DNA from 2 places in the Streptomyces sp. NPDC090442 genome. Region 1 is predicted to be linked to the other one. Evidence: riboswitches for the same ligand, from Rfam matches in the RefSeq annotation. Region 1 holds a riboswitch; the other holds the start of a gene.

Region 1 (3,595 bases):
ACGGGATGGGCCGCTCCCAACTGGGCGCCGAGATCATCCCGTTGTCCGGTCCGGCCCCCTGGTACGAGCGCCCGCAGAACATCGACGTGCTCCAGCCGGGAGACCTGGTCTTCTTCAAGATGGACCACCACACCGGCAACCGCCTGGACCACGTCGGCCTGTACCTGGGCCCCGACACCGAGGGCCACAAGGTCTTCCTCTCCAGCCGCAAGGAGGTCAACGGCCCGACCATCGGCGACAAGGGCGGCGTGTCCCGGCTCGATGGCAACGGCTTCTACGCCCAGCTCCTGCGCAACGCCAAGCGCCTCTGAGACCGGGGACGTTGCGGCCCGACAGGGGCGGCGGCTAGCTGATGGAGTGCGGGGACAGCGCCGTGAACCAGAGCAGGACGACGGTGGCGACACCCATGATCGGGGTCAGTATCTCCGTCTCCACCTTGTTGCCGCTGTGCTTGATGAGGACGATCTCGTAGCGCGTCTTCAGCGGCCACAGCCACGGCGCGCCCATCTTCGTGATGGAGTCGCCGAGCAGGTGGGCCAGACAGCCGAGCCCGATGGCGTACGGCAGCCAACCGGGCGCCGACGGGATGAACTTGGCGATGACCCCGGTCCCTATCCCGGCCATGGCGACGATCGTCGCCCAGGCGGAGAAGCCGTGGCCGGGCGGGCAGAGGTTGAGCGCGCGCACCGCGAGGGCCAGCAGGAAGAAGGTCATGCCCAGGGTGAAGGGCCGGCCCAGGTACGTCACGCCGGCCCAGCTGCCGAAGGTCATCAGTGCCACGAAGAACAGCGAGTGGGTGGCGTGGCGGTGCCCGCCGGAGATCCAGGCCACGAACCGGCACAGGATCTTGGAAACCGGGCCGAGGAAGTTGGCGATGGTGCCGTCGTGGTGGTCCAGGTCGGGCAGGAGCGCGGCGCCGGCGCACAGCACGGTGCCCATCAGGATCTCCTGGGGCATCAGGTGGGTGTGCATCAGCAGCGGTGGCAGGAACGGCGTGGTACCCGCGAAGAGCAGCGCGCCGCTCACCGCATGCGAATGACCCATCATGGTGCGTCGTCCTCCCCGTATGTGGCGCGTCGTTGACGCGCCCTCAGCCACGGCGGAGACGGTACCAGCGCGATCACGGCGGCGGCGCCACAGGGCGGCGAAGCGCGACCGCGGGTCGTTACCCCTCCGCGCCCCGTTCAATCCCGACGGGCACTTGTCCCATCTCACCATCCGAATGCTGGACGACATCCAGCGCGTCACGGCTCCGCACCGTAAGGTGACCGGTGCAGCTGGTTCGCCCCGTCCGCCAGGCGGGAGGCGTCGCAAGAGGGAACCCGGTGAGAATCCGGGACTGCCCCGCAGCGGTGAGCGGGAACGACCGCCGTCATACGCACTGGACCCACCCGGGTCTGGGAAGCGACGGCCACTAGGTGCCTGGTGAGACACGAGGCGCGCCCGCGAGTCCGAAGACCTGCCAACTGCCCGCGTGCGGACGATCCGTGCACGGTTTCCCGGTGACCTTCGAGGGCGGGTCGGGAGCACCCCGGACACCGCCCGGGGAGCAGGCACCAGACGGTGCCCGTGTCGCGCGCCATGCCATGCGCCGCGCCATACGGGCCGCCGCATCCGGTGCGTTCCGTCACCCTTCGCGCTCTCGTCCCGTTCCCGGGATCTCAGGGATTCATCTCGCGAAGGAGATCTCCGTGACCACCAAGTCCGCAGCCGCGGCAGCACGGGCCACCGTGTACGGCTACCCGCGTCAGGGCCGGCACCGGGAACTGAAGAAGGCCATCGAGGGCTACTGGAAGGGCCGGGTCACCGCGGACGCACTGCGCGCCACCGCCGCCGAACTGCGCCGCACCACCTGGCAGGAGCTGGCCGAGGCCGGCATCGACGAGGTCCCGACGGGCGACTTCTCGTACTACGACCACGTCCTGGACGCCAGCGTCATGGTCGGCGCGGTCCCCGAGCGCCACCGCGCGGCCGTCGCCGCCGACCCCCTGGACGGCTACTTCGCCATGGCCCGCGGCACCCAGGACGCCGCGCCCCTGGAGATGACCAAGTGGTTCGACACCAACTACCACTACCTGGTCCCCGAGTTGGGCCCGGACACCGTCTTCTCGGCCGACTCCACCAAGCAGGTCACGGAATTCAAGGAGGCCCTCGCCCTGGGCCTGACCGCCCGGCCGGTCCTGGTCGGCCCGGTCAGCTACCTCCTGCTCGCCAAGCCGGCCCCCGGCGTGGCCGACGGCTTCGACCCGCTCACCCTCCTCGACCGGCTGCTGCCGGTGTACGCCGAGGTCCTCGCGGACCTGCGCGCGGCCGGCGCGGAGTGGGTGCAGCTCGACGAGCCCGCCCTCGTCCAGGACCGCACCCCGGCCCAACTGAACGCCGCGGAGCGCGCCTACCGCTCCCTGGGCGCCCTCGCCGACCGACCCAAGCTGCTGGTCGCCTCGTACTTCGACCGGCTCGGCGACGCCCTCCCGGTGCTGGCCAAGGCCCCGGTCGACGGACTCGCGCTGGACTTCACGGAGGCGGCCGCCGGCAACCTCGACGCCCTCGCCGCCGTCGGCGGCCTGCCCGGCAAGCGCCTGGTCGCCGGCGTCGTCAACGGCCGCAACATCTGGGTCAACGACCTGGAGCGGTCGCTGTCCGTGCTCGGCACCCTGCTGGGGCTGGCCGACCGGGTCGACGTGGCCGCCTCCTGCTCCCTGTTGCACGTCCCGCTCGACGCGTCGCTAGAGCGGGACATCGAGCCGCAGATCCGGCGCTGGCTCGCCTTCGCCCGCCAGAAGACCGCCGAGCTCGTCACTCTCGCCAAGGGCCTGACCCGCGGCACCGACGCCATCGCCAGCGAACTGGCCGCCAACCGCGCCGACCTGGCGTCCCGGGCCAGCTCCCCGATCACCCACGACCAGGGGGTGCGGGGCCGCACCGCGGCGGTCACCGAGGCCGACGCGCGCCGCTCCCAGCCGTACGCGGAGCGGACCGCCGCCCAGCGCGCCCATCTCGGCCTGCCGCTGCTGCCGACCACCACCATCGGCTCCTTCCCGCAGACCGGCGAACTGCGGGCCGCTCGCGCCGACCTGCGCGCCGGCCGCATCGACACCGCTGGCTACGAGGAGCGCATCAGGGACGAGATCCGCGAGGTCATCTCCTTCCAGGAGAAGACCGGACTGGACGTGCTGGTCCACGGCGAGCCCGAACGCAACGACATGGTCCAGTACTTCGCCGAGCAGCTCACCGGCTACCTCGCCACCCGGCACGGCTGGGTCCAGTCCTACGGCACCCGCTACGTCCGCCCGCCGATCCTGGCCGGCGACATCTCCCGTCCCGAGCCCATGACGGTCCGTTGGACGACCTACGCCCAGTCGCTCACCGAGCGCCCGGTCAAGGGCATGCTCACCGGCCCGGTCACCATGCTCGCCTGGTCCTTCGTCCGCGACGACCAGCCGCTCGGCGAGACCGCGCGGCAGGTCGCCCTCGCCCTGCGCGACGAGGTGCGCGACCTGGAGGCGGCCGGCACGTCCGTCATCCAGGTCGACGAGCCCGCGCTGCGCGAGACCCTGCCGCTGCGCACCGCCGACCGCCCCGCCTACCTGGACTG
Region 2 (3,595 bases), on a different contig from region 1:
TCCCGTGTGTCCGCGGCCGGTTCGGCCCGTACGCGGGAAGCCGGGTCCTGTGGTGTTTCACGTGAAACGGCGCTCGGTCGGGGCGTTTCACGTGAAACATCCGTCGGGGCGGGGGAGTTGGGGCGCACGGCGGTGGTGCGGTATCCGTCGGGCGTCGCCAGGACGTCGATCCAGGCGCCGTGCGGATGCCCGCAGCGCCGTGCACAGCCCGACCAGTGGACAGGCGGGCCGACGGGCGGGGTGGACCCGTCCGCCGGGACGGGCCGGCCCGCGGCGAGGGCGGCCGACGCATCCCCCCGCACGTCCGTCAGGGACTTGGCGCAGCCGGGGAGGCCGGTGCAGGCGGTGACCCCGCGCCACGGGGAGGCCGGGTCGGTGACCAGACCGGCGGCGGCGAGCTCGCCCAGCCGTCGGTCCGCCGCGCTCGCCGGCAGGCCGGGGACGACGATGCCGCGCCAGGGCGTGAGGCGCAGCGCGCCGGAGCCGTCCGCCGCGGCGACCTCGGCCAGCAGCCGCCACTGGGCCGCGGTCAGCCGGCCGAGCGGCGCCAGGACCACCAGGGCGCGGCGGCCGTCCGGGCCCTCGACCGGGCCGGGGACGGTGGCATCGGCGTACGGCACCGCCGGCCGCGGGCCGGGCGCCGCGGGGTATGTGGCGGGCTCGGCGGTGATGCCCGCGGCCCGCAGTGCGCCGCGCACGTCGTGGACGGTGAGCGGGCGCGCGGCGGGGAGTTCGGTGACCCGCCAGGCGCCGCTGTCGCTCTCCGCCGCGGCGGAGAGGAAGGTCTCGGCGGCGATCAGCGCCGCCCGCGGGACGTCGTCCGCCGCGATCCGCAGCGCCGCCGGGTCCGCACCGACGCGGAGCAACGCCCCGTGCCCGGACGCGGCCCCCGGCGCGAACGCGGTGCCCGCCGGAGCCCGTCGGCCGGATTCTGCGAGCAAGGTCACATCGCCGCCGAGCCCCGCCACATCGCCCCGCCCGTCGTCGAGGGCGAACAGGAAACGGCCCGAAAGGGCCGTCGCCGGCTCGCTCGCGCACAGCAGCGCGTCCAGGCTCCGGGCCCACCACCGCACGTCGGAGGGGGTGTGGTGGTCCAGCCCGGCCAGCGGCGAGGCCAGTACGTTGCGGATCCGCTCATGACGTACCGACGGCAGCAGCCCGGCGTCGGCGAGGAGGGCGGCCAGGCGGTCGGCGCAGTCGTCGGGCAGGCCGCGGAGTTCGACGTTGCCGCGGGAGGTGAGCGAGAGGTGACCGTCGCCGAGGCGCTCTGCGGCGTCCGCCAGCGCGCGGGCCTGGTCTGCCGTCAAGTCCCCTGCGGGCAGCCGGACTCGGGCCAGTTCGCCGTCGGCGGCGGAGTGCAGCCGCAGCGCTCCCGGGCAGGCGTCACCGCGGTCCCGCACGGGCGGTCCGGCCCGGTCGGGGCGTCGAGAGGGGGAGGGCGGCATGGCGGCGAGCATACCTACGCGTCGGATCCCGGAACCGGGGCGAGGGGGGCGTACGGGCGGCCCCTCCAGGCGCGCTCCCGCGGCCCGGCCGCAGCCCTTACTATGCAGGTCGGCGGGTCGGCTGACCCGCCGGACGCCAGCGACGGCGCCAAGGGAGGAAGCCCGGTGAGAATCCGGCGCGGTCCCGCCACTGTGAACCCGGCCAGCGCCGGGTGAGCCAGGAACTCCCGCCGTCCATACGACCACCCGGGGCGTGGAATCCCCGAGGAAGGGCTGCGCCGTGATCCTGCTGCTGTCGACCTCCGACACCGATCTGCTCAGCGCCCGCGCGGCCACGGGGCCCGTGCCGTACCGGCTCGCCAACCCCGCCCGCCTCGACGTCGCCGAACTCCCCGGGCTCCTGGAGGGCACCGACCTCGTCGTGGTCCGCCTGCTCGGCGGCATCCGCGCCTGGGAGGACGGCCTGGACGTGCTGCTGGCCGCGGACCAGCACCGCCCGGTCGTCGTGCTCACCGGTGAACAGGCCCCCGACGCCCAGTTGATGGAGGCGTCCACGGTCCCGGTCGGCATCGCGGCCGAGGCTCACGCCTACCTCGCGCACGGCGGCCCGGCCAACCTCGACCAACTGGCCCGGTTCCTCAGCGACACCGTGCTGCTCACCGGCCACGGCTTCGAGCCGCCCGCGGCCGCGCCGTCCTGGGGCCCGCTGGAGCGTCCCGCCTCGGAGGCGACCGGTCCGAGGGTGGCCGTGCTCTACTACCGCGCCCACCACATGAGCGGCAACACCCGCTTCGTCCACGACCTCTGCGACCAGATCGAGCGGGCCGGCGGCCGGCCGACGCCGCTCTTCGTCGCCTCGTTGCGCGCCCCCGAGACGGAGTTGATCGAGGAGCTGCGCGGGGTCGACGCCATCGTGACCACCGTCCTGGCGGCCGGCGGCACCAAGCCCGCCGAGGCGTCCGCGGGCGGCGACGACGAGTCCTGGGACGCCGGCGCGCTGGCCGCCCTGGACGTGCCGATCCTCCAGGCGCTCTGCCTGACCGGGTCGCGGGCCGACTGGGAGGCGAACGACGAGGGGCTCTCGCCGCTCGACGCCGCCTCGCAGATCGCCGTGCCCGAGTTCGACGGGCGGCTGATCACCGTGCCGTTCTCGTTCAAGGAGATCGACGAGGACGGCCTCCCGGTCTACGCCGCCGACCCCGAACGGGCCGCCCGGGTCGCCGGGATCGCCGTCCGGCACGCCCGGTTGCGGCACATCCCGGCCGCCGAGAAGCGGCTGGCGCTGGTGCTGTCGGCGTACCCCACCAAGCACTCCCGGATCGGCAACGCGGTCGGCCTGGACACCCCGGCCAGCGCCGTCGAGCTGCTGCGCCGCCTCCGGTCCGAGGGCTACGACTTCGGCACCGAGCCGGTCCCGGGCCTGGCGTCCGGCGACGGCGACGAGCTGATCTACGCCCTCATCGAGGCCGGCGGCCACGACCAGGAGTGGCTGACCGAGGAGCAGTTGGCCCGCAACCCGGTCCGGATACCGGCCGCCGACTACCGCCGCTGGTACGCCACGCTGCCGCAGGCGCTCCGCGACTCCGTGGAGGAGCACTGGGGCCCGCCGCCCGGCGAGATGTTCGTCGACCGCAGCCGGAACCCCGAGGGCGACATCGTGCTGGCCGCCCTGCGCCGCGGCAACCTGCTGATCCTCATCCAGCCGCCGCGCGGCTTCGGCGAGAACCCGATCGCGATCTACCACGACCCCGATCTCCCGCCCTCCCACCACTACTTGGCGGCCTACCGCTGGATCGCCACACCCGCCGCCGACGGCGGCTTCGGCGCCGACGCCATGGTCCACCTCGGCAAGCACGGCAACCTGGAGTGGCTGCCCGGCAAGAACGCCGGCCTGTCCGCCGCCTGCGGCCCGGACGCGGCCCTCGGCGACCTGCCGCTGATCTACCCGTTCCTGGTCAACGACCCGGGCGAGGGCACCCAGGCCAAGCGCCGGGTGCACGCCACCCTGGTCGACCACCTCGTCCCGCCGATGGCCCGCGCCGACTCCTACGGCGACATCGCGCGCCTGGAGCAACTGCTCGACGAGTACGCCGCGATCTCCTCGATGGACCCGGCCAAGCTGCCCGCCATCCGCGCGCAGATCTGGACCC

What was found. Region 1 has a riboswitch for cobalamin ahead of metE (5-methyltetrahydropteroyltriglutamate--homocysteine S-methyltransferase). Riboswitches for the same ligand answer to the same signal wherever they lie in the genome.
Region 2: it holds a riboswitch for cobalamin, as region 1 does, so the genes downstream of both, cobN (cobaltochelatase subunit CobN) here and metE (5-methyltetrahydropteroyltriglutamate--homocysteine S-methyltransferase) in region 1, are expected to answer to the same signal.

The regions. Positions count from the first base shown of each region.
Region 1 is NZ_JBIVXW010000081.1:21,401-24,995, reverse strand. Features, by position in the region: gene ACIQU6_RS37390 (NlpC/P60 family protein) at 1-311, shown strand, start outside; gene ACIQU6_RS37385 (metal-dependent hydrolase) at 346-1,047, opposite strand; cobalamin riboswitch at 1,262-1,482, shown strand; gene metE (5-methyltetrahydropteroyltriglutamate--homocysteine S-methyltransferase) at 1,692-3,595, shown strand, end outside.
Region 2 is NZ_JBIVXW010000001.1:132,793-136,387, reverse strand. Features, by position in the region: gene cobG (precorrin-3B synthase) at 1-1,457, opposite strand, end outside; cobalamin riboswitch at 1,541-1,693, shown strand; gene cobN (cobaltochelatase subunit CobN) at 1,726-3,595, shown strand, end outside.